4 regions of the Arthrobacter sp. B2060 genome follow, and region 2 is predicted to be linked to each of the others. Evidence: predicted binding sites of a transcription regulator. Region 2 holds the regulator's gene; each other region holds the start of a gene.

The links. The regulator HrcA, encoded in region 2, represses chaperone genes, less so after heat shock. The targets are predictions, from matches to a motif close to TTNGCACTCGNNNNNNNCGAGTGCNAA.
Region 1: a site for HrcA is predicted at 2,582-2,608, ahead of groES (co-chaperone GroES). Genes of this name have one in related genera too.
Region 3: a site for HrcA is predicted at 2,001-2,027, ahead of AC5RUM_RS10675 (FmdB family zinc ribbon protein). Genes of this name have one in related genera too.
Region 4: a site for HrcA is predicted at 4,707-4,733, ahead of groL (chaperonin GroEL). Genes of this name have one in related genera too.

What each region holds. Positions count from the first base shown of each region.
Region 1 covers NZ_JBNHFR010000005.1:23,964-31,142, reverse strand. Annotated here, with positions in the region: gene AC5RUM_RS10615 (acyltransferase family protein) at 1-195, opposite strand, end outside; gene groL (chaperonin GroEL) at 436-2,046, opposite strand; gene groES (co-chaperone GroES) at 2,131-2,424, opposite strand; gene AC5RUM_RS10600 (hypothetical protein) at 2,654-3,064, opposite strand; gene AC5RUM_RS10595 (THUMP-like domain-containing protein) at 3,117-4,346, shown strand; gene AC5RUM_RS10590 (shikimate 5-dehydrogenase) at 4,364-5,182, opposite strand; gene AC5RUM_RS10585 (glycoside hydrolase family 3 N-terminal domain-containing protein) at 5,248-6,684, opposite strand; gene AC5RUM_RS10580 (glutamate--cysteine ligase) at 7,133-7,179, shown strand, end outside.
Region 2 covers NZ_JBNHFR010000003.1:398,726-405,904, forward strand. Annotated here, with positions in the region: gene AC5RUM_RS08650 (mycothiol transferase) at 1-467, opposite strand, end outside; gene AC5RUM_RS08655 (DUF3097 domain-containing protein) at 517-1,380, opposite strand; gene hrcA (heat-inducible transcriptional repressor HrcA) at 1,595-2,608, shown strand; gene dnaJ (molecular chaperone DnaJ) at 2,666-3,793, shown strand; gene AC5RUM_RS08670 (16S rRNA (uracil(1498)-N(3))-methyltransferase) at 3,796-4,566, shown strand; gene AC5RUM_RS08675 (GerMN domain-containing protein) at 4,573-5,514, opposite strand; gene AC5RUM_RS08680 (PhoH family protein) at 5,874-6,962, shown strand; gene ybeY (rRNA maturation RNase YbeY) at 6,959-7,179, shown strand, end outside.
Region 3 covers NZ_JBNHFR010000005.1:46,974-54,152, forward strand. Annotated here, with positions in the region: gene AC5RUM_RS10660 (AAA family ATPase) at 1-539, shown strand, start outside; gene AC5RUM_RS10665 (hypothetical protein) at 536-751, shown strand; gene AC5RUM_RS10670 (RcpC/CpaB family pilus assembly protein) at 771-1,511, opposite strand; gene AC5RUM_RS10675 (FmdB family zinc ribbon protein) at 1,642-1,905, opposite strand; gene AC5RUM_RS10680 (5-formyltetrahydrofolate cyclo-ligase) at 2,053-2,664, opposite strand; gene galU (UTP--glucose-1-phosphate uridylyltransferase GalU) at 2,754-3,659, shown strand; gene AC5RUM_RS10690 (GNAT family N-acetyltransferase) at 3,666-4,286, shown strand; gene AC5RUM_RS10695 (hypothetical protein) at 4,398-5,372, shown strand; gene AC5RUM_RS10700 (SDR family oxidoreductase) at 5,405-6,205, shown strand; tRNA gene AC5RUM_RS10705 (tRNA-Ala) at 6,252-6,324, shown strand; gene AC5RUM_RS10710 (hypothetical protein) at 6,648-7,010, opposite strand.
Region 4 covers NZ_JBNHFR010000007.1:37,711-44,889, forward strand. Annotated here, with positions in the region: gene AC5RUM_RS13415 (threonine/serine exporter family protein) at 1-83, shown strand, start outside; gene AC5RUM_RS13420 (siderophore-interacting protein) at 119-961, opposite strand; gene AC5RUM_RS13425 (uracil-DNA glycosylase) at 1,014-1,814, opposite strand; gene AC5RUM_RS13430 (DUF3263 domain-containing protein) at 1,922-2,284, shown strand; gene AC5RUM_RS13435 (LytR C-terminal domain-containing protein) at 2,336-2,977, shown strand; gene AC5RUM_RS13440 (cold-shock protein) at 3,137-3,340, shown strand; gene AC5RUM_RS13445 (ABC transporter substrate-binding protein) at 3,400-4,656, shown strand; gene groL (chaperonin GroEL) at 4,945-6,573, shown strand; gene AC5RUM_RS13455 (RNase H family protein) at 6,769-7,179, shown strand, end outside.

The DNA of each region.
Region 1 (7,179 bases), on a different contig from region 2:
GAAGGCTGAGATCAGCAGGAAGATATCCACGCCGCCGGAGACGCGTCCCAGCCATACGTGGTAGGTGACCACCATGAGGACGGCGAGGGCGCGGAGCCCCTGGACCTCGGGGCGGTAGCCCTGCTTGGCCTTGACCTGAGCGGAGCGCGGAACCTCACCGGCATGATGGCGTGACTCGTTCCCCCGCCGGCCCATCATTCTCGCTACTGGCACAGACAACCCCTCAAAGCCGGTGGCACAAAACATCTATGTTACCAATTCGTGATCTTTGCGGCCAAACCGGCAGCTGCGTGCGGCGTGTCCCTCGCCGGGGCCGGCCGCAGAATCACCCTGAAGGACCGGGATTTCCACAGCAGGGATTTCCACAGCAAAAGAGCCGGCCCAGCGATGCTGGACCGGCTCTTTCCTGGCGTTGCCGCCGTGCGGGGCTGCAGCCTAGTGGCTGTGGCCTGCGTGCTCGTCTTCCTCGGCAGGCTTCTCGGCAACAAGGGTCTCGGTGGTGAGAACCAGCGCGGCAATGGAAGCCGCGTTGCGGAGGGCTGCACGGGTGACCTTGACGGGGTCGATAACGCCCGCTGCGATCAGGTCCTCGTACTCGCCGGACTTGGCGTTGAAGCCGTTGTTGGTTTCGAGTTCGGCAACCTTCGCCGTGACAACGTAGCCGTCGTGGCCGGCGTTCTGGGCGATCCAGCGCAGCGGCTGGACCAGGGCGCGGCGGACGATTCCAACGGCAGCTGCCGCGTCACCTTCAAGGGCCGTCACTGCCGGGTCCTCGTCGAGTGCCTTCAGGGCGTGGATCAGCGCGGAACCGCCACCGGCCACGATGCCTTCTTCGAGGGCGGCGCGGGTGGAGGACACGGCATCTTCGATGCGGTGCTTCTTTTCCTTCAGCTCAACCTCGGTGGCAGCGCCAACCTTGATTACGCCGATGCCGCCGGCCAGCTTGGCCAGCCGCTCCTGCAGCTTTTCCTTGTCCCAGTCGGAGTCGGTGCGGGTCAGTTCGGCACGCAGCTGGGCAACGCGTGCCTCTACGTCCTCGGCCGAACCGGCGCCGTCAACGATGGTGGTGTTGTCCTTGGTGACCGTGATGCGGCGGGCGGTACCCAGCACCTCAAGGCCGACGGAGTCCAGGCTGAGGCCCAGCTCCGGGGAGACAACCTGTGCACCCGTGAGGGTGGCGATGTCCTGCAGCATGGCCTTGCGGCGGTCACCGAAGCCCGGAGCCTTGACGGCAACGACGTTCAACGTGCCGCGGATGCGGTTGACGATCAGCGTGGACAGGGCCTCGCCCTCGATGTCCTCGGCAATGATGAACAGCGGCTTGGAGCTCTGCAGAGCCTTTTCGAGCAGCGGCAGGAATTCCTGCACAGCAGAGATCTTGCCCTGGTTGATCAGGATCAGGGCGTCCTCGAGGACAGCCTCCTGGCGCTCCGCGTCGGTGACGAAGTACGGGGACAGGTAACCCTTGTCGAACTGCATGCCCTCGGTGAGGACCAACTCGGTCTGGGTCGTGGAGGACTCCTCGATGGTGATCACACCATCCTTGCCGACCTTGCCGAACGCTTCGGCCAGCAGCTCGCCGACCTCGTCGCTCTGCGCGGAGATCGCTGCCACGTTGGCCACCTGGGTGCCCTCGACGGGACGGGCGTTCTCGAGCAGGCGTGCAGCAACGGCTTCGACGGAAACCTCGATGCCGCGCTTGATCTGGCCCGGAGCGGCACCTGCAGCAACGTTGCGCAGGCCTTCCTTGACCAGGGCCTGCGCGAGCACGGTAGCCGTCGTGGTGCCGTCGCCGGCCACGTCGTTTGTCTTGGTTGCTACTTCCTTGGCCAGCTGGGCGCCAAGGTTTTCGTAGGGGTCATCCAGTTCGACTTCACGGGCGATGGTCACGCCGTCGTTGGTGATCGTGGGAGCGCCCCACTTCTTGTCCAGCACGACGTTGCGGCCGCGGGGACCAAGCGTCACCTTGACCGTGTTGGCGAGCTTGTCGATGCCGGCTTCAAGAGACCGGCGGGCAGCGTCGTTGAACGCAAGCTGCTTTGCCATGGTTTGTCCTTTCAAGACAGAACCCCGTGCTGCCGACCGGTCTGATGAAAACAGACAGGATCAGCGGCACGGGGATCCAGAGAGTTACTTAACGACGATCGCCAGAACGTCGCGGGCAGACAGCACGAGGTACTCTTCGCCGCCGGTCTTGACTTCAGTTCCGCCGTACTTGGAGTAGATAACGACGTCGCCGATGGCTACGTCGACCGGAACGCGGTTGCCGTCTTCGAAGCGGCCGGGGCCTACTGCGACAACTTCGCCTTCCTGCGGCTTCTCCTGCGCGGAGTCCGGGATGACCAGGCCGGAAGCCGTGGTCTGCTCGGCTTCGAGCGGGCGGACAACAATACGATCCTCAAGAGGCTTAATAGAGACCGACACTCGGACCTCTCCTTTTCGTCAGCAAATTCATGGGCAGTAAAACTGTGGTGCCTTGACAGCAGACCGTCGTCGCGGTGCCGGCAGCAGCCAGGCTGGCAGTTCTTCTTGTGTTAGCACCCTCCTAGGGAGAGTGCTAATGATGACTCTATGTAAGGGGTTAGCACTCGGTCAAGGTGAGTGCCAGATGTTCATCTGCGGTGAACACGCCAAAGCGCCGAAAAGCCGCTGTTCACCGGCCGGCGAGGGCGTCGAACCCGACATCCTCTCCGCCGTCGTCGTCGCTTTTTGGCGAATTCTTACGCTGGCGGACCAGTACGACGGCGGCCCCCGCTGCGGTCAGGGCCGAGGCCACCAGGACCACCACGCCTCCGACGCGTGCGCCCGAATACAGGTCCCGGATCTGGCGGGCTTCGTCGGTCGCATCGTGGATGTCCTTGCCGCCCACCGAGTAGACGGTGGAGTTGAACGAATCCAGCAGGAAGATGATCACCAGCAGCACGAGGCAGACGATGGCCACAGCCACCCCGGCAATCAGCGCCGGGCGCGCATACCGGAACAGTTGCTGGTAGCGGGCGACATCGGCGGGGCTAGCGGGAGAACCGGCAGGCTGACCTTGGCTGGGAGTTGCACTGAAATCCATTCAGTCCACCCTATCGGGCAAGCGCGCCGGTCCCTCCACTAGGCTTGAAGGCATGTCTGACGCACCGCAGGACCAGATCGCACAGCTCCTCACCGAAGAAGGATGGCAGCTGCTGGCCTCGCTGGGGCCCTACCGCGAGGATGAGTCCTTCGCCCTTAATTCCAGCCTCCGGAAGGAGGGGCACTCCCCCGATCTGGTGTCGGCTGTGCTCACCCAGTCCAGGCTGCGGACCAGGGCCGAAGCCAAATTCGGCGAATTCGCCCGCCAGATGCTCTTCACCCAGGCCGGCCTCGAGCAGGCAACCAGGCTCAATGTGGCGGCCAGGCATGCCCAGCGCTTCGCTGAGGCGGGTATACGCCACGTGGCCGACCTCGGGTGCGGCCTGGGCGCGGATGCCATGGCGCTGGCGTCGCTGGATATCGCCGTCACAGCCGTGGAGGTCGACGAAACAACGGCGGCGTGCGCCACCATCAACCTCATTCCGTTTCCGCACGCCACAGTGGTGCATTCGGATGCGACTTCCGTTCCCCTCGGTGACGCCGACGGCGTGTGGCTGGATCCGGCCCGGCGCACCACATCCACGTCCGGGACCAAGAGGATCTGGGACCCGGAGGCCTTCTCGCCGCCGCTGTCGTTCGTGGAATCACTCGCGGCGTCCGGACTTCCTGTGGGCGTCAAGATGGGGCCGGGCATGCCGCATGATTCCATCCCGGCCGGCTGCGAGGCCCAGTGGGTTTCGGTGGGCGGCGACGTCACCGAGGTAGCGCTCTGGTTCAACGCCGTTGCCCGGCCGGGGATCCGGAGGGCCGCCCTGCTGCTCGGTCCCCAGGGTGCCGCCGAATTCACCAGTGCGGAGGATTTCGACGGCGGCCCTGCGGCGCCGGTCGGGCCGGTCCAGGGATACATCTACGAGCCCGACGGCGCCGTGATCCGAGCGGGTCTCGTGGCCGACCTGGCCGTGCAGTTGGGCGGGCACCTCGTGGACGAGCACATCGCGTACATCTGCGCGCCGGCAGCAGTGGACACCCCCTTCGCCCGCGCCTACAAGGTCCTGGAGGTCATGCCGTACAGCGTGAAGGGGCTCAAGGCCTGGGTGAAGGAGAACGGCATCGGCGTGCTGGACATCAAGAAGCGCGGCACGTCCGTCACCCCCGAGGAGCTCCGGAAGCAGCTCCTCCCGGCGGGCAAGGGCAGTGGAAAGAAGGCCGGCAAAAAGACAGCCACCCTGGTCCTCACCAGGATCGGTGACGAGCGGGTGGCCGTCTCCGTGGAACCGGTCTAGGGCTGCGGCGCCCGGTGCTACTGGGCGCGAACGAACGCCTCGGCGTCCCGCACCTGCTGGTCGGTGGGGCGGATACCGGTGTACAGGACGAACTGCTCGAGCGCCTGGATGGTGGCCACTTCCGCGCCCGTGATGACCTGCTTGCCAGCTTCCCGGCCGGCCTTGATCAGCGGCGTCTCTGGCGGCAGGGCCACGACGTCGAAGACGACCTTCGCGGCTTGGACGGCTTCGATGGGGAATGACAGCGAGCCGGCCTCGGCACCGCCGGCCATGCCAATCGGCGTGACGTTGATGATCATGTCGGCCGTGGCGTCGCCCAGCTCGGCACGCCACTGGAATCCGTAGAGGTCCGCGAGCGCCCGGCCCGCAGCCTCGTTCCGGGCGACGATCGTGACATTTTTGAAGCCGGCGTCCCGCAGGGCGGCTGCGGTGGCCTTGGCCATGCCTCCCGCGCCCCTGAGCAGCACCGAGGATTCGCTGGGAACGGCGTTGCGCTCCAGCAGCTGCTCGATCGCCGTGTAGTCCGTGTTGTAGGCGGTGAGGCGGCCGCCGTCGTTCACTATGGTGTTCACCGAGTCGATGGCCTTCGCTGACGGGTCCATGGCATCGACGAGGGCGATCACGTCTTCCTTGTAGGGCATCGAGACGGCGCAGCCCCGGATGCCGAGGCCGCGGACGCCGGCGATCGCCTGAGCGAGGTCGGTGGGCGCGAAAGCTTTGTAGATCCAGTTCAGTCCGAGCTGGTCATACAGGTAGTTGTGGAAGCGGGTCCCGTTGTTGCTCGGCCGGGCCGAGAGCGAGATACACAGGGTCATGTCTTTGTTCAGAATCGGCACCCCTCCATTAAACGGGCATTCGCCCCGGCGGGCGGGACGGTGAGGGAATCGCTGAGTGTCGCGTGTCAGCGGCAGCCGGTGCCCTGGCGGTAGCGCCCGACGGCGGCCGGCAGATTGCCGGGGGCCGTCGCCTTGCCGGCCAGCACGGCCAGCAGCGCCTTGAAGGCCCCCGGCGTCCGTCCGAAGAGTGCCACCTTCGTGGGCGCGGTTGAGCGGGCCAGCGGCCAGGGAGCATCGAGGGCCACGGCGATGTCTCCGCCCGCCGGGGCGCCGCCGTAACCGATGAGGCTCACCAGCGGGCCGGCACCAAGCGTGATGCCTGCCTCCCTAGCGGCCGCGGCAAAGTGTGCCCGGTCCTGGGCGGTGCCGCCGGACAGGCGGAGCCGGCCGGGCACCAGCGGCCCCCGGCACGGGCCCGAAAGAACGGTGACGGCAGCGGCAGATACCTTTGCCGAAACGCCCTCCGCGCTGCCCGGGGCGGCCCCGTGCTGCCGGGGAGCGGTGCGGGCGCGCCAGATCATCATGGTCACCACCCGGCGGGCGGCTTCCTCCAGCCGGGGCTGCGGAAGCCTGCCAGCCCCGACGGCGTTCACGATGGCGGAGTGGGCCGCGCTCACGTCGGCCGGCATCAGCAGGAGGTCCGCGCCGGCGGCAAGTGCTGCCGGGGCTTCGGATCCGCGGGGATACCGGGCGCTCACCGCCTTCATGTTCAGGGCGTCCGTGACGGCCACTCCTTTGAAACCCATCCCCCGCAGGGCTGCATAGCTTGCCTTGGACAGGGACGCCGGAACGCCCGGCTCAAGGGCGGGGACGGCGATGTGTCCGGTCATGATCATCGGGGAGCCGGCCGCGATGGCAGCCTGGAAGGGCCTCCAGTCCCGGGCCTTCAGCTGTGCCGTCGTCGCTGTCTGGACCGGCAGGTCCTTATGGGAATCGACGGTCACGGAACCATGACCGGGAAAATGCTTGACGGAGGACAGCACGCCGGTTGCCAGCATGCCTCGGGAGAAGCCGATGCTCAGGTTGCCCGCCGCCGTCGGATCGGACGACATGGAACGGGCGCCGATCGTGGGGTCGGCCGGACCGAGGGTGGTGTCCGCGGTCGGAGCGAAGTCCACGGTGAACCCAAGGCCGGCGAGTTCTCCGGCCAGGGCCTTGCCCGCCTCGGTCGCCAGCGGCACGCTTCCGGCTGCCCCGTAGCTCATGGGCGCCGGCCATCGGGTGAGAGGGACACCCAGCCTGGACACCATTCCCCCTTCCTGGTCCACGGCAATCAGCCCGGGCCACGTCCTGCCGCCGGATCGGGATGCCTCGCCCAGCCTCCGGGTGGCGGCCATCATGCCCCGCACGTCAACGTGCCCAGCGGCAGTGAGGGGCACGTTGTCGCCCATGATGATGGAGCCGGCAAGATGCAGCCGCTCCACGGTGGCGGCCTGGGTTTCGTGGTTGAGACCTGAGTAGAACGGCAGGAGCACCTGCCCGGCCTTCTCGCTCAGCGTCATTCGGCTCACGGCTGCCGCCGCCGCATCCTGATCACGTTGCTGCGGCCCCCAGCCCAGGGGCGCAGAACCCTTCCCGGCCGCAGTCTTCGGCGGGGCTGCCGGCCGCGGGGGTGCCGCCGTCGTCTGCTGTTGCCGGAAACTGGGCGTTGCCGGCGAACTGGGCGTCGCGGTGGAACCGGACGTTTCCGTTGGAGGCGACGGCGGTGCGGACGTGCAGGATGCCGACGCGAGCAGTACCGCCACAGCTGCTGCAGCCGCGGCTGGCCTGTTATTGGGTCTGTTGTTGGAGGGGTTGACGGAAGACGCTCTGTGAAAACTGTCACGCGCACTCTGTAGCCAGGCCATCATTCCGATGCTACCCCTGCACTAGACTTGAAAGACCGTTCGCCTGCCAGCCGTTCTGCCAGAAGCGGCCAGCAACCGGACAGCAGAAGAGCGAGAGGAACACATGAAGATTGATTTCGCTTCATCCCGGCAATCAACTCTTGGTGTGGA
Region 2 (7,179 bases):
CCCACATGCTGGAGGCAGTCGGCAATGGTGCTGACCAGCCGCACCCCGAGCGTGACGGGCGGGTCCCAGTGATAGTCGACGATGCGGTCGAGGTCATCGTCGCCGAGGGTTTTCAGGAACTCGACGGTCTGCTGGTGAACGGCATCGTAGTATGCGAGCAACAGCTCCGGCGTGCCGTGTACCGCGTCGACCTGGTCGGTCGAATGACCGTAGCCAGTGTCGCGGTCGGGCAGCTTCAGATTGAAGCGGCCGGCAAACCCCTGCGAGGTCCACACCTGATCCAGTCCCGCGGCGGAGGCGACCTGCGAGTCCTCTATCCGGCTGAGATGCCAGATCAGCCATGCAATCGAGTTTCCGCTGCCTGCCGGCCGGCGGATCAGGGATTCGCCGTCGGATCCTTCCAAAACGGCGGCCACAGCCTCATGGATCCGGCCGAAGGCGTCCAGCAGCAAGTCGTTGGATTTCATCTCGGCACTGTATCGCTAAGGCCCGGGTATTTCTAAGGCACAGGTATGTCTAAGCCACGGTACTCTCAGGCGCGGTGAGGAAGTCGATGACCTCCTCCACCCGTCCCAGCAGGGCAGGTTCGAGATCGGCATAGGTCTGCACCGCCCCCAGGAGTTTCTGCCAGCCCAGGCCGATGTCCTCCTTCGTGGCGTGCGGCCAGCCGAAGGCGGCGAGGATCCCGGTCTTCCAGTCGGTGCCTCTTGGCACGACAGGCCACTGCGCGATCCCCAGGACAGAGGGCCGGATGGCCTGCCAGACGTCCACGTACGGGTGGCCGACGATGAGCACGTTGCCGGCGGCGCCGGGCGAGGCCATGACCGCCTCGGCAATGCGGGACTCCTTGGAATCCGGGACAAGATGGTCCACGAGGACGCCGAGCCTCCGGCCCGGACCTGGGCGGAAGGCGGCGACCGCCCCGGCCAGGTCGTCAATGCCGTGAAGGGGCTCGACGACGATTCCCTCCACCCGGAGGTCGTCGCCCCAGACCTTCTCCACGAGTTCAGCGTCGTGCTTGCCTTCGACCCAGATCCGGCTGGCCTTGGCCACCTGGGCGCGCTGGCCCTCAACCCGGACGGAGCCCGACGCCGTGCGACCGGCTAGGGCGGAACCTGGCCGCTTGGCCGCCGGCGGCATCAGCCGAATGGGCTGGCCTTCCAGCAGGAACCCAAAGCCGAGTCTGAAGGAACGTGACTTGCCGCGGCGGTCCTCCAGGGCCACCACATGCATGCCACCGGACTTCTCCACCCGCGTCACGGCGCCGACCCAGCCGGACTGCACGTCCTCCAGGACCATGCCGCGCTCCACCGGCACTTCCGGCAAATCTTTCTTGGCCGGCGCCGCGATCTCCTGCGGACCCCAGGTCTGATACTGCATCGTTAAACACCGCTTTGCGCTAGGAGGCTGCCGCCCCGGCCTGGAATCAGCCTCCGGGCGGACACGGGTCCGGAATTTCGCCCGGAGCGGTACCAATGCTAACAACCGGCCGTCTCATATTAGACTTGTTAGCACTTAGGGATGTCGAGTGCTAACCATGCGTCGCCGGGCGCTGCATGGCCTTGCCCGGAAAACGGTTGATCGGAGGTGGATAGTGAGCGAACCACGCAAGCTCGAGGTGCTGCGCGCCATTGTGGAGGACTACGTCCATTCCCGCGAGCCTGTGGGCTCCAAGGCGCTCGTCGAGCGCCATCATTTGGGCGTTTCCAGCGCCACCATCCGCAACGATATGGCCGCGCTCGAGGACGAGGGGCTCATCACCGCACCGCACACGAGCGCCGGGAGGATACCCACCGACAAGGGGTACCGGCTGTTCGTGGACCAGATTTCGGCGGTCAAGCCCCTGTCCCCGGCTGAGCGCCGCGCCATCCAGTCGCTGCTGGAGGGGGCCGACGATCTCGACGACGTCCTGGACCGCACGGTAAGGCTCCTGGCACAGCTGACCAACCAGGTGGCCGTCGTGCAGTACCCGCACCTGAGCCGCGCCGTGGTGCGCCACATTGAATTCGTCCAGCTGGCGCCGCGCAAGGTCCTCATTGTGCTGATCGCCGATTCGGGCAAGGTCGAGCAGCGCGTCGTCGACGTCGGGCAGGAACTCAGCGACGACACTCTGACGGCTTTGCGGACCAGGTTCCTCTCGGGAGTCGCAGGCACCGCGCTGACCATGCTGCCCCAGTACCTGGCCGCCGTGGTGGCCGGCTGCGCTCCGGCCGAACGTCCCGCTGCCGCCGCCCTGAGCAAGGCCCTCGAGGCACTCTCGCACAGCAGCAGGGAAGACCGCATGGTCATGGCCGGCACCGCGAACCTGGCACGGTCCAACGTGGACTTCCCGCTCAGCATCGGACCCGTCCTCGAGGCCCTGGAGGAGCAGGTGGTCATGCTGCGGCTCCTCAGCGAGATGGCGCAGGACCCCCGTGGCGTGGCCGTGAGCATCGGCCGGGAGAACCCTTACGACGGACTCGCCGAGGCGTCGGTGGTGGCCACCGGCTATGGACCGGACGCCACCGCCAAGATCGGCATCCTTGGGCCCACCCGCATGGACTATCCCACCACCATGGCCGCCGTCCGCGCGGTGGCCCGCTACCTTTCGAGGATTCTCGGCCCGTAATCGCTCGGCCCGACGAATCCGATACCCAGGCACCATAACCAGGAAGAGATACGAACTTTGAGCAGCCACTACGACGTTCTTGGAGTCTCCCCGGAAGCCACCGGAGAAGAGATCAAAAAGGCCTACCGCAAGCTGGCCCGCACCCTGCACCCGGATGTGAACCCGGGACCTGAAGCGTCGGACCGGTTCAAGGCCGTCACCCATGCCTACGAAGTGCTGTCCGATCCGCAGAAGCGCAGGGTGTATGACACCACGGGCAACGAGAACGGCACGGACAACGGCTTCGGCGGCGGCAGCTACGCCGGGCAGGGCTTCGCCTTCCAGGACATATTCGACACCTTCTTCGGGGCCGGCGGAACCGCAGGTCCGGCTTCGCGGGTCCGTCGGGGACAGGACGCCCTCATCAGCGTCCGGATCGACCTGCGCGACGCCGTCTTTGGCGCCAACAAGAAGCTCGAGGTCGATACCGCCGTCGTCTGCCCCACCTGTGACGGCTCCTGCTGCCGCGAAGGCACGCATCCGGAACGCTGCGACATCTGCGGCGGCAGCGGCCAGGTCCAGCGCGCCGTGCGTTCCATCCTTGGCCAGGTCATGACTTCAGCGCCGTGCGGATCCTGTGAAGGCTTCGGGACGGTCATCAAGGACCCCTGCAACGAGTGCAGCGGCCAGGGCCGCATCCGCAGCCGCCGGTCACTGACCATCAAGGTTCCCGCCGGTGTGGCCACGGGCACCCGGATCCAGCTGTCCGGGCAGGGCGAGGCCGGCCCGGCCGGCGGCCCGTCCGGGGACCTCTACGTCGAAATCCGGGTCAACAACGACCCCACGTATGTCCGCGACGGCGACGACCTCCACGCAACGCTGAACATCCCCATGACCGCTGCGGCCCTGGGTACCGAGCTAAGCCTGGACACTTTCGACGGCAAGCAGGAGATCGACGTCAAGGCGGGCACGCAGTCGGGCGAAGTCATCACCCTCCGCGGGCTCGGCGTCACCCACCTGCGCGGCTATGGCCGCGGCGACCTCAAGGTCCACCTGCAGGTCGAGACGCCCGCCAAGCTCGATCCGGCGCAGGAAGACCTGCTGCGCCAGCTCGCGAAGCTCCGCGGTGAACAGTTCTCCGAGGGCAAGCTCGCGGCGAGCGGCGGTGTCTTCGCGAAGCTCCGGGACCGCCTCGGTAACCTGTAGCGGTGAGCAACGCCGTATTTTTCACCGCCGCCGGAACCCTGGACAACACCCAACCTGGTTCGGTTTTTGTGCTGGACGGACCCGAGGCGCGCCATGCGGTGACGGTCAAGCGGCTGGCTGTGGGGGAGCGGGTCGATATTGCCGACGGCGCGGGCCGGCGCCTGACCGGAACTGTGGAGCAGACAGCTCCCGCCGAACTGACCGTGAGATGCTCGTCCGTCTCCGTAGAGGACCGGCCAGGCGTGCGCCTGGTCCTCGTCCAGGCTCTTGCCAAGGGCGACCGGGACGAACTGGCTATTGAGACGGCCACCGAGCTCGGCATCGATGCAGTCATCCCCTGGCAGTCGGAACGGTCAATTGTGCGCTGGAAAGGCGAGCGCGCCGCCAAAGCCCATGCCAAATGGCAGTCTGCAGTCTCCGCAGCGGCCAAGCAGGCACGGCGGGCGTGGATCCCCGAGGTGCGTCCCGCCGTCGATACCCAGGGACTCGCGGCACAGGTGGCGGGCGCCGCCCTGGCGGTGATCCTCCACGAAGACGCCGTCAAGCCCCTCCGCGGGGTCCTGGAGGCATGGCACGAGGCAAACCCGTCCGCGGAGGCACCCCGGGAGATCCTTCTGGTTGTGGGGCCGGAAGGGGGCATTAGCCCGCGGGAGGTCACCAAACTGTGCAGCGCCGGCGCCGTGACAGCGCTCTTGGGCCCGCACGTGCTGCGGTCCTCCACCGCCGGGCCCGCTGCCGTTGTCGTGGCCAGTGATGTGCTGGGGCGCTGGTAGCCGCTGCTAGCGGACTGAGAAGCCCCGGGTGTCCACGTTCGGTTCGTCCTCGGTGCTGCCGGGCTCGATCTGCCAGACGCGGATTTCGTAGTTGCCCGGGCTTAGCTTCACGGCCAGGCTGAAGATACCAGAGGCGTCTGCCTCTGCTGCGGCGGTGGCCTCGCCGTCCAGGTACTTCTCCTTGTCGCCGTTCTCCTGGACTTTCAGGATCCGCCAGCGCAGCTTGCCGCCGGGATCCGTGCTGCGGCCGTTGATCTTCACCCGTCCGTCGGCAACTTCAATGCCTTCCTGGGGGTCAATGATCCATACCGGGGCGACCATCCCCGCACTGCGCGCCATGGGTGCGCCCAGCCTGACGTGCTTGAACGCCTGGTAGTCGGTGTGCCCGTCCACCAGGATCGTCACCTCAATCGGCTGGGCGGCGTCGATCAGGCCCGAGCTCGCTCCGGCGGCCGTCGCCGTGTACACGAGCTGCTGAATGGCGCGCTGCGCCATCTCCGCATCAAGGTTGCTGTTGAACGCGTCGGCCGAGACATCTACGGTAATCACGTTCGTGCCGGAGATGGACGTGGCAAGGTTCTTGGGGTTCTGCCAGGGCGTGAAGAAGTCCGGGTCCAGGGGAGTCTCGGACATCATGGCGCGGAGCGCCTTCGTGATCGGGTTGTCCTCGCCCGGCACGTCCCGGAACTCGCGGTAGAGGTAGACGTCCGTGTTGCTCCGCCCGATCCAGTACACGGGGGCCTTGTTGGAGGACTGCATCGTTTCCAGCGGAGCGCTGGTGGTCGGAGCGCTGTCGACTCCGGCTGAACGCCGCGCCTGGGTCGGAACATCCGACGTGGTGGCCGCGGGATCGGGATCCGCGATGCAACCGGTCAGGAGCAAAGCGGCAGGCAGCAGCCCAAGCGCCAGCGCGGAACGGATCCGCGCGGCTGCTTTCTGGCCGGACAATCCTGGCTGCCTGATGTCAATGCTCCCTTCGGAAATGCGGTGGACCGCCCGCCGCGAAGCGGCAGGCAGCGGGTCTTTCCCACGGCGGCGGGCATGCGTAACCGGTGCCCGCTCTCTGTATTTCCAGCATTACACAAGGCTCCGGGGCGCCGGGCGCCAACGCGCGCCGGGGCCTGAACTGCAACGGGAACGATATGAGGCCGATACAAAGTTGATATCTAATGGCGGGAACCCGTCATCAAAAGCCGGCCGTGACGGCCCGGCCTGACGGTGAGCGCGGCCGCATGCTGGCGTAAGATAGAAGGACTTTGAAGGGTAATTTCACACTGGAGGGAACCAGAGGCCTGCGGGCCGGCACCATGACTGAATCAGCAAACGGAAAGCGCCGCCTCAACACCGGGGACCGCACCGCGGGAGAATTCCCGCATACTTTGCCCGGTATCCGAACGGAGGTGGTCATCTTCGACAACTCTGATCAGATGGTGCAGTCCCTCGGCAGCCATGACGAAGCCCTCCGCTTCATCGAGGACCAGTTTCCGTCCGTCAGCTTCCACGTCAGAGGCAATGAGCTCTCCATCAGCGGGCCATCTGCCGACGTCCCCCGCATCATGCGGCTCCTGCACGAAGTGCGGGGCCTAGTGGCGCGCGGCACCGTCATTACGCCCGCCGTCCTTCAGCAACTGGTGCTGTTGCTGCGCAGCCAGTCGCTGCAGAACCCGGTGGACGTCCTGACGCACGACATCCTTTCCAGCCGCGGCAAGACAATCCGCCCCAAGACGCTGAACCAGAAGAACTATGTGGACGCGATCGACGCGAACACGGTGATCTTTGGAATCGGCCCGGCCGGAACCGGCAAGACGTACCTCGCGATGGCCAAGGCCGTGCAGGCACTGCAGCAAAAGGAAGTCAGCCGGATCATCCTTACGCGTCCCGCCGTGGAAGCAGGGGAGCGGCTCGGGTTCCTCCCTGGCACACTTAGCGACAAGATCGATCCCTATCTCAGGCCGCTCTACGACGCCCTGCATGACATGATCGACCCCGAATCCATTCCACGGCTCATGGCTGCCGGCACCATCGAGGTGGCGCCGCTGGCCTACATGAGGGGCCGCACACTCAATGACGCCTTCATCATCCTGGACGAGGCACAGAACACCACGCCCGAGCAGATGAAGATGTTCCTGACCCGTTTGGGCTTTGGCTCGAAGATGGTTGTCACCGGCGACGTCACCCAGGTGGACCTGCCGTTCGGAACACGCTCGGGCCTGCGGATCGTCGAAGAAATCCTCCAGGGCATCGACGACGTCAATTTCTCCGTTCTGGACGCTGCGGACGTGGTGCGCCACCGGCTGGTCGGCGACATCGTCAACGCCTACGGTATCTGGGACGAAGCACAGCGAAACCGGGTTAAGCATTCCGTTCCCCGGGAGAAACGGGGAGAGCACGCATGAGCATCGAAGTGAACAACGAATCGGGCGTCCAGGTGGACGAGGCCCAGCTGGTGGCGCTTTCCCGGTTCATCTTCGAGCAGCTGTACATCCACCCCCAGGCCGAGCTGTCAATCCTGCTCGTGGATGAGCCCGCCATGGAAAAACTCCACATCGAGCTGATGGATGAACCCGGCTCCACCGACGTGCTCTCCGTCCCCATGGACGAGCTCACGCCGGG
Region 3 (7,179 bases), on a different contig from region 2:
TGGGAGACCGGCTCAGGGCACGCGGTGCACGCGTCTGGCACCAGTACGACGGCGTCATTGACGTCGTGGCCGCGGCCGACCCGTTGAGCACGATGGGCCAGGACGAAGCCGAGATTCCCCGGCCCGTGGCCATCGAGTCCGACGGCACCGAGCAGTACCGCCAGATGACCGTCCGCGAACGAAGCAGGCTCCGCCCGCAGCTTCTGGAGCGTCTCGGCTGGCGCTACATGCCCCTGTGGACAATTGAGGTGTTCACGGATCCTTCGGCCTGTGCCGACCGGATCGGTGGATACCTCGGACTCGAGAAGCCTGCCCGCCCCGTCCCGGCCGTGGCCTCACCGGGCTTCTTCGACGAGGATGTCACGGGCCTGGACGACGACTCCTACGGGCCAGCTCCGGAGGAGGACGGCCAGTTCGACGACGGCCTGTTCGAAGACCGCAGCGTTGAGGATGGCCAGGACCAGGATGGGGACCAGGACGAGGACGGCGAGGACGATTACGACGCCGCCCTGCCGGACAGGAAGGAAAACGCGCAGTGAGCCCGGATGCAGCAGACCATGATGCCCGCACAGGCGACGGCCCGGCTCGCGGAGAAAGCACCCCGCCGGCCAAGACCCCAGCTCCGGTGACGCCGGGCGGTGCAGTGCCCAACAAGGCCTCCGAGGACGATCCCCGGGCCTGGGGTGACCCGGAATCCGACAACGACCACGACGCCTGGCTCAAGGAGCAGAAGCCCCCGCACTGGGGCTAGCCGCCCCAGCCCGGCAGCGTCACCGGCCCTTGGAGCCCACGAGGACGAAGAATAGTTTTCCCTGGGTTGAAGCTCCCGCCAGAGCGCTTGCCTGCGCCGGTGTGGCAGCAACCACCATCAGGCCGTCGGAATCCCCGGCGGCAAGCCATTGGCCGCCCTGCCCCTCCCGCGCCGAGGTCCAGAGCACCGGGACCGCCTTGGCCAGGACCTTGGACGGGGACTGCTGGTCGAGGCCCGGCCCGCTGGTCAGGACGACGTCGATGAGCATGCCGGGGGAGACGAGCTGGATGGATGAGGGGTCCGCCATGCGCAGCGGGACGGCGGCTGATCCCGGCGGCGACCCAGTCAGGAGGCCGGGCCCCACAAGCTGGGTCTCGGACAGCAGCTGTCCTTTCCGGAGCGGTGCGGCCAGCTGCTTTCCGCTGAGTTGTGCTGCGTCGGTGAGCGTGCCGGTGGAGAGCATGTGGGGCGGGACATCAACTGCTACCACGTCACTACTCCCCAGAGTGGCTCCGGCCGCCAAGTCCCGTGCTGCGGCCAGGGCCGGGGATGTGTGGGCCGGTGCCGGGGTCAGCTGATGGACCGTGACACCGGCCGCCGCACACAGCAGCAGCGCTACGGCAAGGCGCCGGTTGCGGTTCAGCCAGCCCCGCAGACGGCTCGGCCCGCGGCGTTCGGGAGGTCCGGACGCCGAAGTGCCCCTGCGGGGGCGGGCAGCAGGGCGTGAGGTTCTGACGGGAGGCAGTCCGAGAGCTGGCATGCTGCCACGCTATGGAACCCGGCCCCCGGGCGGCAGTGTAAGCCGGCCCTATGTGGAAAGTGGCCCGCCAAAACGCCCGTATGTGGATAACCGCAACGTGGCGGTCAGCCGTGGGAATGGACGGGAACGTCTAGCTGGCGACAGCGGCCGGTGCGGCTGCAGGGGCCGGCGCCGGAGAGGAAGCGGCAGGGGACGGTGATACCGAGCTGCCCTTCGTGTCCCGGGAGTCCGTCCGGTAAAAGCCAGAGCCCTTGAAGACCACGCCTACGCTGTTGAACTTCTTGCGCAGGGTTCCCTCGCATTCGGGGCAGGCCGTCAGAGTGCTGTCAGTGAATGACTGCACGATGTCAAAGGCATGGCTGCAATCCTTGCAGGCATAGGCATACGTGGGCACTGAAGATCCTCCTCTTGGACAAACGACAGGTCCCGTGCTGCCGGGGTGCCACCACGCGGAATTCCTTGCGGGATCTCCGTGCAGAAACAGCTCCATTAGCAGTCGCAGGGCCTGAGTGCCAATTCTAGCATCTTCCCGCAGATTGCATCAGGAAAGTTGGACCAGGCCCGATGGCGTCAGTACCGCATCAACGGGACGGTCAAACCCCTCAACAGGAATGCTCGACGCAGGCAGGAGCTCGGAGTCGTAAATGACCGCAGCCCTTGGGGCCTGCAGACCCGCGGCCTCGGCGTCCGCCAGGAATTTGTCGTAATACCCGCCGCCCTGGCCTATCCTGTTTCCGCTCATGTCCACGGCCGTCGCCGGCAGGAAGAGTCCTGCCACGTCCCGGATGGCCTCCAAGCCGTGGCGTTCTCCGGCCGGTTCCTTGATGGGCGCATACCGGCTCCGGACAAACTCGCTGTCCGGATTCCACAACACCCAGCTCAGCCCGCGGTCCGGCTCGCACACCGGCAGCAGTACTTTGTGGCCCGATTCATGAAGCGCCGTTATCAGCGCGAGGGTGGGCGGCTCGTGGGCCACGCCCAGATATGCGGTAAACGTCGCCGGCCTGCCGTCCGCGACGGTGGCGGCCCAGGACAGGCCGTTGCTGGCTATCCCTGAGGCGGCTGCCGACATGGCCTCAGGCTGCAGGCCCAGACGGATTTTCCGGTGCCGGGAACGGATCTCATCCTTTGATTGCCGGGTCGTTTGCGACATGGTGTGCCATCCTTTGTTGCACGGAATCCCGGCCAAGCCACTGCCGGAAGCATTTACTGTATGAATGTTCCCTCCGTTACATTAGTCGAGTGACTTCCACTAATCCTTCAGTCCGCAAGGCCGTCATCCCCGCAGCGGGACTCGGCACCAGGTTCCTGCCTGCCACCAAGGCCATGCCCAAGGAAATGCTCCCGGTGGTGGACAAGCCGGCCATCCAGTACGTAGTCGAAGAAGCTGTACAGGTGGGCCTGAGCGATGTCCTGATGATTACCGGGCGAAACAAGCGTGCCCTCGAGGACCATTTCGACCGGGTTCCGGCGCTGGAAGCAACGCTGGAAGCCAAGGGCGACACCGCCAAGCTCGAGTCAATCCAAGCCGCCAGCAACCTTGGCGACATCCATTACGTCCGCCAGGGCGATCCCAAGGGCCTGGGCCACGCAGTGCTGCGCGCGCGCCAGCACGTCGGCCACGAACCTTTCGCTGTGCTGCTTGGCGATGACCTGATCGACGCCCGCGACGAACTCCTGAGCATCATGATCGAGGTCCAGGCAAAGACCGGCGGCTCGGTTGTGGCCCTCATCGAGGTGGAACCCTCCCAGATCAGCGCCTATGGCTGCGCCGACATCTCGGAGATCGACGGCGAAGGCTTCGTCCGGATCAACAAGCTCGTGGAAAAGCCGGATGTCGCGGATGCCCCCTCCAATCTGGCCGTCATCGGGCGCTACGTCCTTCACCCCGCTGTCTTCGATGTCCTGGAACGGACGGAACCGGGCCGCGGGGGCGAAATCCAGCTGACGGATGCCCTGCAGGAACTCGCCAGCAGGGACGGTGAAGGCGGCGGTGTGTTCGGCGTCGTCTTCCGCGGCCGGCGTTACGACACGGGGGACAAGCTCAGCTATCTCAAGGCGTGCGTCCAGCTGGCCGTTGACAGCGATGACCTGGGACCTGGCCTTCGCGAGTGGCTGCCGAAGTTCGCTGCCGGCCTGACCCACTAATTCCCCATGAGGGTCAGCCACATCTGGCCGGTCACACTGGAGTGTGGTGACATCGTCCTGCGTCCCATCAGATACCGGGACCGCAAGGAATGGACTGCGGTCCGGTCGCGCAACAGCGACTGGCTGGCCCCGTGGGAGGCTTCCAATCCGGCCCCGGGCGGAGCCCTTCCCGACTATCGGCAAATGGTGCGGTCGCTGAACGCCCAGGCAGCCCAGGGCACGGCCCTCCCTTTCCTCATTACTGCGTGGACACCGGGGTTCCGGGATCCTGTCATCGTGGGCCAGTTAACGGTGTCCTCCATTATTTGGGGCTCTGCCATGATGGCCACTCTGGGCTACTGGGTGGATGAGGCGCGGGCAGGCCAGGGGATCGCGCCGACGGCCGTCGCCATGGCCACCGACCATTGCTTTCAGTCCTTGGGCCTGCACCGGATGGAAATCAACATCCGCCCGGAAAACCGACCCAGCCTGCGGGTCGTGGAAAAGCTCGGATTCCGGGACGAGGGCTACCGGCCACGGTTCCTGCACATCAATGGGGAGTGGGCGGACCACCGGACTTTTGCCCTGACGGCTGAGGAAGTTCCGGAAGGACTTCTCAACAGGTGGCTGCGTTCGAGGCCGGCCTGAGCGGGGCCCGCCGGGGACTTATCGGCGTTAAGTCCAATGATTTGAGAGGCGCGGAGCGACACACCGAGACGAATGCCACAACAGGTCGCCGATTGTCATACGGTTTTGTGTGTGGACTTCCCTCTCAGCAGCTCAGTCATCCTTGTGGTCGCTGTCGCGCTCTGGATTGTTTGGGTTGCGCCGTACCTGCTCCGAAGCGGCCGCCACCAGTTTCAGGCGGCCGGCGATCTGATGATGGAGAGCGTTGACCACGAATCTGCAAACCCGCAAGCCGGAACGGTCCTTCGCATGACCGTCCAGCAGGAGAATCCCATGGACACCAGGAAGAGCAGCGCATCCGGAGCACGCTCCACGCCCGCCGGCAAGTCCGCCGCGAAGGACGGAGGCGCCTTCCGCATCCGCTATGGGCGTCTTGCCATCGCACTGGCCGGGCTCCTGTCCTTCGCCAGTGCCCTGATATCCGGAGTGCTGGCGGTCTTTGGAGTGGGAACCGGCTGGCTTCCGTCTCTGTCATTTCTGGCTGGTGCCGCCTCCGTCGTTCTTCTCCGCAGGCTCGCCGTGCGTGACCGCCGCAGGAAGGTAAACGCTGCCTTCTCAGCGGCCATGGGTGCGCCTGCGAATCGTCCCCGCCCCGCGGCCCATCCTGCCGTTCCAGAGGCCGCTGAGGAAACGGCCACACTTCGCGAAAGCACCCTTTTCGACGCCGAAGCCGCAGCCTCCCAGCCTAAGCCGCTGACCGCCGTCGAACTGCGTGAGGCCGCCTTGGCGGTGGCTCTCGCGGCGGGTGACAGGAGCGGCTTGGCATCGACGACGCAGGATGCTGCCGCCCCGGCAAAAGAGGAATCCGCCAGCTGGGAGCCTGTCCAGGTCCCCAAGCCCACCTATGTCGAGGCCGCCAAGGCGGAACGCCCTGCCCCCGAACCGCTCGACCTTCCGGAGGCCCCCAAAGCCGCCGGCAAGCCGTCGCTCAAACAGGGCACTGCGGCCGCGCCAGCTGTCGCTTCGCCGAACGCCGGGCGCCCGCAGGGCAAGGCGCAGAGCGCCCTTAGCAACCTCGACGACGTCCTGCAGCGCCGCCGCGCGTAGCCTCTTTTGACGCCCGAGTGTAGCTGCGAAGCATGAGCCGCATCTGCGTTGCCGGAGGTACGGGCCAGATTGGCCGGGAAGTTGTGCGCCAGGCCCTGAGCCAAGGGCACGCAGTCGCGGTTCTCAGCCGGAACCCGCCTAAGGAGGGTGCTCACGGGCAGCACGACGGAGCCACATACTTCCGGGGGGACGCCACCACCGGCGAAGGCCTGCCGGATGCGCTGGCGGGGGCCGACGTCGTCATTGACTGCCTGGAGGGGCAAACCGGCAAGGCGCTCAAGCAGTTTGCCGCCGGCGGCGCGATTCTGCTCGGCGCAGCCCTGGAGGCCGGAGTGCCGAAAGCGGTCCTGCTGTCCATCGTGAACTGCGATCAAAGCACCTATGGCTACTATCGGTCGAAAGCGGACAAGGAACGGGTATACGCACGCTCGGAGCTGGAGACCGTGATCGTGCGTGCCACGCAATTCCACAGCCTCCTGGCCGGGATCTTCGCCGCGGGGGCCCAAGTAGGGCTGGTTCCGGCGATCCGTGGGGCGCGGTTCCAAACGATCGCACCTGACGAGGTTGCTGCCGCTTTGCTTGAAGCGGCACTGGAGGCGCCGTCAGAGGAGAGCGACCGGCTCTGGACAATCGGGGGCCCCGACGTCACGGATATGGCGGCCATGGCGCACACGTGGAAGCAGGCGACAGGTTCAAACGGGCTGATAGTCACGCTGCCGCTGCCTGGCCCGATGGGAAAGTTCCTGCGCGCGGGCCGCAACCTGGCCCCCGGAGAGCCCTACGGCAGGATGACATTCGGGGCCTGGTTGGCAAACCGGCCGGAAAATTTGTAGCCTAGGGAAACCGGCGTTGCGGTTCCTCCCAGAGGGCAGCGTCCCCGGGGTTATAGCTCAGTTGGTAGAGCGCTTCGTTCGCATCGAAGAGGTCAGGGGTTCGAATCCCCTTAGCTCCACAATTCGTAGGGGATTGTGCCTCTTCGGGTCCCCCGAAAGGGCCCGACTTTCTGGCTCGCGGAGTTCCGAGTCAGTTCCGGCATCGCCCAGTTCCTGCTCGTGTCGCCTGGACATCATTCAGGATTCATCCACCACTCCCGAGCAGCGCAACGGCCAGTACCGGCGCATCGCGAAGCTGCTCGACGGCCTCATTGTCCTCGCCGGCTTGGTCCGCCACTCACTTGCCGCGTGGGTACCGACGGCTGGTTCTCGGGACCCCGACGGTTCAGCAGCAGACGATGGCCAGCCGGGCCCATAGCTAATCAGCTAACCAGCAGCGGAATCAGGAGTTAAGTAGCTGCAAGGTGACAATGTACCGGTCGTCGCCTTCGATTTCGTCCTCATCCAAGGAGTCCAGGTTCAGGTAGTCAACCCTTACGCTGTACTCTCCCGGTTCTACCGTCAGCTTCCCGCCGCTGAGCCCGTTATCCGAAACTCCAGAGACTTCAAGCACTCCGCTGGGGATGGAAAGGGTTCCTCGCTGAGTTTTGTCCGCCTTGACGGCGGGAGCATCGCCTTCGAGAACCCGGACTGTGACAGGAGCGGAGAACCTGCGTCTCGTGCCTACGGTGATATACCCATCGCCCTGGATGAACATGGCCTCGAGTTCCTGATCAGTCCAGGAGATCGTTGCCCCAATTGGCACGAGAGGAGTCAAAAACGACGAACTGGTTAAAATCCGTAAACAGGTTGAATTCAACTTCAATCATGTTTCCTACTTCACGTTGATTCTGACCACGTCGCCAGGGTTCAGACCTTTGGCTGGCTACCAATATATTGTCCCAGGGACCGGTTATGACCGACTTCCAGGTATC
Region 4 (7,179 bases), on a different contig from region 2:
GGATTGTGCTCGGTGACACGCTGGCGCGGCCCTTCACCAAGGGCCTGGCGAGCAACGAACGACGGCGGGCGAGGCGCCGCTAGGGGGCCAGGGCTTTGCCTAGTTAGATCTTGCTCGGCTAGATCTTGCCTATCGGCAGCTTCTTCTCGGCCTGGAAGTCGTCCTCCACCCGGCCCTTGGCCCAGTAGCCCGAGAGCGATACCTGCTTGCGGTCCAGGCCGCGCTCGCGGAAGAGCACTTCGCGCAGGCCCTTCATGTAGCCCCGTTCGCCGTGTGCAAAGACGTCCACCCTGCCTTCCGGCCACGGTGTCTCCCGCAGAGCGTTGACCAGCAGGTCGCTGTCGCCCGCCGCAACGCCCCTGCGCTGGAGCCAGACCATTTCGATGCCGGCGGGGGCGGCAATAGGCTGGATATCGGCGACGCCGTCCACCTCGAGGAACGCCAGCCCCCGGGCGTCCGCGGGCAGCGACTCGAGCACAGCTGCGATCGCCGGGATCGCCGCCTCGTCGCCGGCCAGCAGAATCCAGTCCGCCGAGGGATCGGGGTTGTAGCCGCCTCCGGGGCCGGTGAAGGTCAGGCTGTCGCCGGGCTGGGCGGACGCGGCCCACGGACCCGCCAGGCCCTCGTCCCCGTGGATGACAAAGTCGATGGCCAGTTCACGCGCGGCCACGTCCACCCAGCGGATCGTGTAGGTCCGCGTGAACGGCCACTGCTCCCGCGGCAGCGTTTCGCGGACCGTCCACAGGTCGAGGGGCTCGGGGTAGGCGATGCCAGGCTGCGGAAAGGCGATCTTGACGTACCTGTCCACGAAATCGTTGTTAACGTAGTTCGCGAACCCCTCGCCGCCGGCGACAATCCGGACCATGTGCGCCGAAAGCTGTTCCCGGCGCAGCACGGTCAGGTTGATCTGGGGACGGGATGTCCGCGTCGCGGAGGTGGCTGCAGGAACAGTGATAGTCATGAAGGTAAGCCTAAGCTAAGTTCGGACCCGGCCGCCTCGCGGGTTCGTTAGATTACGGCCGGTGCGCTGCCGGTGCCATTGCCGGAAGTTCCCAGTCCACCGCGCCGGCGCCTTGCTCTTGCAGTAGGGCGTTGGCGCGGCTGAACGGACGCGAACCAAAGAAACCCCGGGAGGCAGACAGCGGGCTGGGGTGGACGCTGGCCACCACCGGAGTCTCGCCCAGCAGCGGGCGCATCCCCTCGGCGTCCTTTCCCCACAGGACCGCCACGAGCGGGAGCTGGCGTCCATCGGGCGCCCGGCGGGCAGCGACGGCGGAAACCGCCGCCGTCGTGATGGTTTCCCAGCCTTTGCCGCGGTGCGAGCCGGCGGCGCCCTCGCGGACGCTCAGGACCCTGTTGAGCAGGAGCACGCCCTGGTCCGCCCAGGCACCGAGATCGCCGTGGACCCTGGCCGGGTACCCCAGATCCGATTCCAGTTCCTTGTAGATGTTCGCGAGGCTGCGGGGGATGGGCCGCGTCCTGCCGTCAACCGAAAAGGCCAGACCTACAGCGTGGCCCGGAGTCGGGTACGGATCCTGGCCGACGATCAGCACCCGCACCTCCGCCAGGGGCTGCCGGAACGCCCTCAGAACGTTCGACGGCGAGGGCAGCACCCGGTGACCCGCCGCTACTTCACCTGCCAGGAAGGAAAGGGCCGATCTCAGCTCGCCCTCCACCCCGGCCAGCGCCCCGGCCCAGTCAGCGGCTACCAGCTCCGGCAGCGGCATCCCTGCCATCTCGGCGAAGCCAGGTCCCGCGGCCTCGGGCGGCAGCAGGTCGAACAAGGGTTCAGGCTGTTCAGTCACACCGATCATTCTCCCAGCGGCAGTCGCATGGCGTAACGCGGCGTAAATGACAATGCTGTTATTCCTCCGTAACATGGAGGCTGGAGTTTTTACCGGAATCAGCGAAGGAGTGCGCAGTGGCTGAGCCGTTGCAGGACCATCTCGCAGAGCAGTCCGCTGCGCAGTCCGCAGAGGCGGGCGCCGGGCCGCGGCGCGGATCCCTGCTGGATGACTTCCAGCTGAGGGACTCGCCGCTGAGCGAGCGTGAGCAGCAGATCCTGGCGCTGGAGCGGCAGTGGTGGAAGTATGCCGGCGCGAAGGAACAGGCCATCCGGGAACTGTTCGACCTGTCGGCCACGCACTACTACCAGATCCTGAATGCGCTCATTGATACCGAGCATGCGTTGGCCCACGATCCCATGTTGGTAAAGAGATTGCGTAGACTACGTACGTCACGTCAGAGGGCCCGCACCGCGCGCCGCTTGGGGTCTGACGCGTAATCGCCAGTGCCGAACTGCCGGCAGAAGACCAACAAGGACGTCACTTTTACCATGACCAACTATGCCCGAGACGAATTCGACAGGGTCCCAGAGGTCACTTCCCGGCAGGGCGTACACCGCTCCGTACCGGCACCCAGGCGCCCCCGTCTGTGGCCCGTCCTGACTGTGGGCAGCGGCGCTCTCGCCGTTGGTGTGGCCGCGTTTGCCTTCCTCCCGCAGCTCGGCTTCGACGCCGCTGCCGGGCCTTCAGCAGCCCAGGACGTTGCGGTCTCGCCGTCCGCGGATCCCTCGCCCTCGCCCACGCCGTCCGAGGCAGCGGCGCCGTCCGGCACCCCGAGTGCCGACTCGTCGTCGGCTGCAGCCTCACCATCAGACCCGGCATCCCCTCCGGCCTCCGTCGAAGCGCTCGCCTCGGCCGCGGACAAGTCACTTCCTGTTTCGGTCTACAACGGCACGCAGACTTCCGGGCTGGCCGGCCGCGTCGGCGCCACCCTCGAGGCCGACGGCTGGACTCTGGGCCAGGTTGCGAACTGGCAGGGCGCGCCCCAGCAGGAGTCCGTCATCTTCTACTCGGGTGCCGAGCGCAGGGCCAGCGCAGAGGCTCTCGGGGAGCTGCTGAACATCGCCACGCTCGTGGAGAGCCCGGGATTTGAGACATCTGTTGCCGTGGTGCTGGGCCCCGGATTCCAGTGACCTTTTGGGTTACGCCTGAATAACTATTGAGTCCGGGCCCGGCTGTCAGCCTGCCTCCCGCCGCGGCGCAGTGGATAGAGTGATTTCGAGTCTTCGGCGCGTAATTCACGGCACACACTGAGGTGGGCCTTACGGAAGCAATCTGAAAGTGTGGAGATCATGGCATTGGGAACCGTGAAGTGGTTCAACGCTGAAAAGGGCTACGGCTTCATCACCGTCGACGGCACGGGCGACGACGTCTTCGTGCACTGGTCCGCCATCCAGGTGGACGGCTACCGCGCCTTGGACGAGGGTCAGCGCGTGGAGCTCGAGGTCGGCGAAGGCGAAAAGGGCCCGCAAGCCGAAAACGTCCGGCCCGCCTAGTGGCTGCCCGCGCCGCCCGGAGACCTGCCACGGTGAACGCCCGACGGCGGACCGGAACCGTGAGAGCTGCCCGCGCCGCTGCCTGGGGTGCTGCCGCCGTCCTGGCGCTGGGTGCGTGCTCCGGCTCAGGCGAAAACGCCCGGACTGCGTCCGTGGAGGCCAGCGGCGACGGCACCTTGCGGATCGGCCTGATCCTGGACAGCACCGGCGCGCAGGCGTTCCTGAACAGTGCCCAGCTGGCAGCCGCCAAACTTGCCGTGCAGGAGATCAACGCGGCCGGCGGCCACAAAGGCAGGCCCGTGGAGCTGTTGCCGGAAAAGCCCGGCGGCGACGCCGGCGCACAGGCGCGGGAACTCGTGGATGCCAAAGCCGATGTGGTGATCGGACCCACGGATTCCAGCCGCGCTCCCGCCGTCATCGATGTGCTGTCCAAGGCCAAAGTCGCGCTCATCTCGCCGGCCAACACGGCAGGGGAGTTGAGCGAGTACAGGAGCGGCGGATACTACTTCCGCACCGCGGCGGCCGACGCCGCCCAGGCCGCCGTGCTGGTGAAGCTGGCCAAGGACGGCGGCGCCAAGAGCCTGGCCGTCGTCCACGAGGAGGGTGCCTATGGCACCGAAGTGTCGGCGGCCGTCTCCGCCTCCGCGAAGGGTGCCGGACTGGAGCCCGTGACAGTGGCGGCCTTCAAGTCGGGCGAGGCGCAGAAAGCGGCGGCCACTGCCGCGGGCGCGTCACCGGACGCCGTCGTCCTCATTGCCCGCGGCGGGGCACAGGGTGCCATCGCAGAACTCCACAATGCGGGACTGTCGGGGAAGCAGCTGATCCTTGCGGACGGAGCCTTCCGGCAGTACGGCTCCGACCTCGCCTCCCGGGCGCTGGACGGCGCCCGCGGAATCGTCCCCGGCGTGTTCCCCTCGGCCCATCTGCAGGGCGAACTCGTGGCCGTGGACAAGAACCTCAAGGACATGACGTTCGCCGCGGAGACCTACGATGCGGTCAACCTGGCAGCACTGGCGGCTGCCGCGGCGGACGACGACGCCGGCGCGTCCGTTGCCGCGAAGCTGATCGCCGTCTCCGGCGGGTCCGCCGGCGCCGGCTCCCAGTCTGCAGGCAAGCCGGCTGTTTGCCGGACGTACAAGGAGTGCCTTGCCGCCGTCCGGGCCGGAACGGCTGTGGATTATGACGGCGAGTCAGGCCCCGTCCGGTTTGACGCGAACGGCGACGTGACGGTGGCCAACTACATGGTGTTCACCTTCGGCGCGGACAACAGGGCGAAACTCACCGGCAGCGAAACAGCCAGCCGGGCGGCGGGCTGATCGCCGGGAGCGAAGCGGCCCCGGATTCGTCCCGGATTTCACGGCCACTGCTTGCACTCTCCCCGGGGGAGTGCTAATTATTGATTAGCACTCCTGAGCATCGACTGCTAATGCCTCGCCCGGCCCAGGCCGCAGCGCGGTTGGCGGACGTGTGAGGGAGCGAAGAAATACCTGGTTGGGGTGAGATCCGGACTGCCGGCGTACAGAGGCCTGCAGGAACGATCGTCCGTCGCGGGCACCGCAGCAAGGTTCATTCTTAACGACTGTCCCGAAAGGACTACTGCCGTTATGGCCAAGATCATTGCATTTGATGAAGAGGCACGCCGCGGTCTTGAGCGGGGCCTGAACACCCTCGCCGACGCCGTCAAGGTCACCCTCGGCCCGCGTGGACGCAACGTCGTCCTCGAAAAGAAGTGGGGCGCCCCCACGATCACCAACGATGGTGTTTCCATCGCCAAGGAGATCGAGCTGGACGATCCTTACGAGAAGATCGGCGCCGAGCTGGTCAAGGAAGTTGCCAAGAAGACGGATGACGTCGCTGGCGACGGCACCACCACGGCTACCGTGCTGGCACAGGCCCTCGTCAAGGAAGGCCTGCGCAACGTTGCGGCCGGCGCTGACCCGCTGTCCCTCAAGCGCGGCATCGAGAAGGCAGTTGAAGCGGTAACCCGCGAACTGCTGGACAACGCCAAGGAAATCGAAACCAAGGAAGAGATCGCCGCCACGGCGTCCATCTCCGCCGGTGACGACGAAATCGGCGCCCTCATTGCCGAAGCCCTGGACAAGGTCGGCAAGGAAGGTGTCATCACCGTCGAGGAGTCCAACACCTTCGGCCTGGAGCTTGAGCTCACCGAAGGCATGCGCTTCGACAAGGGCTACATCTCCGCATACTTCGTCACGGACACGGAGCGCCAGGAAACGGTCCTCGAGGACCCGTACATCCTGATCGTCAACTCCAAGATCTCCAACGTCAAGGAACTGGTTGCTGTCCTCGAAAAGGTCATGCAGTCCAACAAGCCGCTGCTGATCATTGCCGAAGACATCGAGGGCGAGGCCCTGGCCACCCTGATCGTCAACAAGATCCGCGGCACCTTCAAGTCCGTCGCCGTCAAGGCTCCGGGCTTCGGTGACCGCCGCAAGGCCCAGCTCGCCGACATCGCCATCCTCACCGGTGGCCAGGTCATCGCCGAGGAAGTTGGCCTGAAGCTCGAGACCGCTGGCCTCGAACTCCTGGGCCGCGCCCGCAAGGTGGTTGTCACCAAGGACGAGACCACCATCGTCGAAGGTGCCGGCGACGCCGACCAGATCGCCGGCCGCGTTTCCCAGATCCGCGCCGAGATCGAAAACTCCGACTCCGACTACGACCGCGAGAAGCTGCAGGAGCGCCTGGCCAAGCTGGCCGGCGGCGTGGCAGTCATCAAGGCCGGTGCCGCTACCGAAGTTGAGCTCAAGGAACGCAAGCACCGCATTGAGGACGCAGTCCGCAACGCGAAGGCTGCCGTTGAGGAAGGCATCGTCGCCGGTGGTGGCGTTGCCCTCATCCAGGCTGGCCTCAAGGCATTCGCCAACCTGAACCTGTCCGGCGACGAAGCAACCGGTGCGAACATCGTCCGCGTTGCCATCGACGCTCCGCTGAAGCAGATCGCCTTCAACGCAGGCCTCGAGCCCGGCGTTGTGGTCGACAAGGTCCGCGGCCTGCCCGCGGGCCACGGCCTGAACGCCGCAACCGGCGAGTACGTCGACCTGCTGGCTGCCGGCATCAACGACCCGGTCAAGGTAACCCGCTCTGCCCTGCAGAACGCGGCTTCCATTGCCGGACTGTTCCTCACCACCGAGGCAGTAGTCGCCGACAAGCCGGAGAAGAACGCTCCGGCCATGGGCGGCGGCGACGAGATGGGCGGCATGGGCGGTTTCTAACCCCCTGGCTCCTGGTCGCTCAAAGGCGTAAGAGCAGCAGCGGCCCCACCTTCGGGTGGGGTCGCTGCTGGTCTTTAACGGCCCGGCTTTTTAACGGCCCGATGTTTACGGCCTGGCGTTGCTGCTCTACACGTCCGGCCCCGTCGGTCCATGAGGCTGAGTTTCAGTGTCGGCAGTGTCTGGCAGGATGGATTCGTGACGATTACAGCAGCGGCCGACGGTTCGGCCTTAGGAAATCCCGGTCCGGCCGGATGGGCCTGGTATGTGAACGACGATTGCTGGCGCGCCGGAGGGTGGCCGCACGGAACGAACAACCAGGGTGAGCTTATGGCTGTGCTGGATCTCTTCCGCGCCACGGCACACGTCCCACAGGAGGACCTGCACATCCTCTGCGACAGCCAATACGTCATCAACTGCATCACCAAATGGATGCCGGGCTGGAAGCGGAAGGGCTGGCGCAAGGCCGACGGCAAACCGGTGCTGAACGTGGACCTCCTCAAGGACATCGACAGGGAACTGGTGGGGCGCAGGTACCGATTCGAATGGGTCAGGGGCCACGCCGGTCACGACCTCAACGAGGCAGCGGACGAGCGGGCCCGGGCCGTT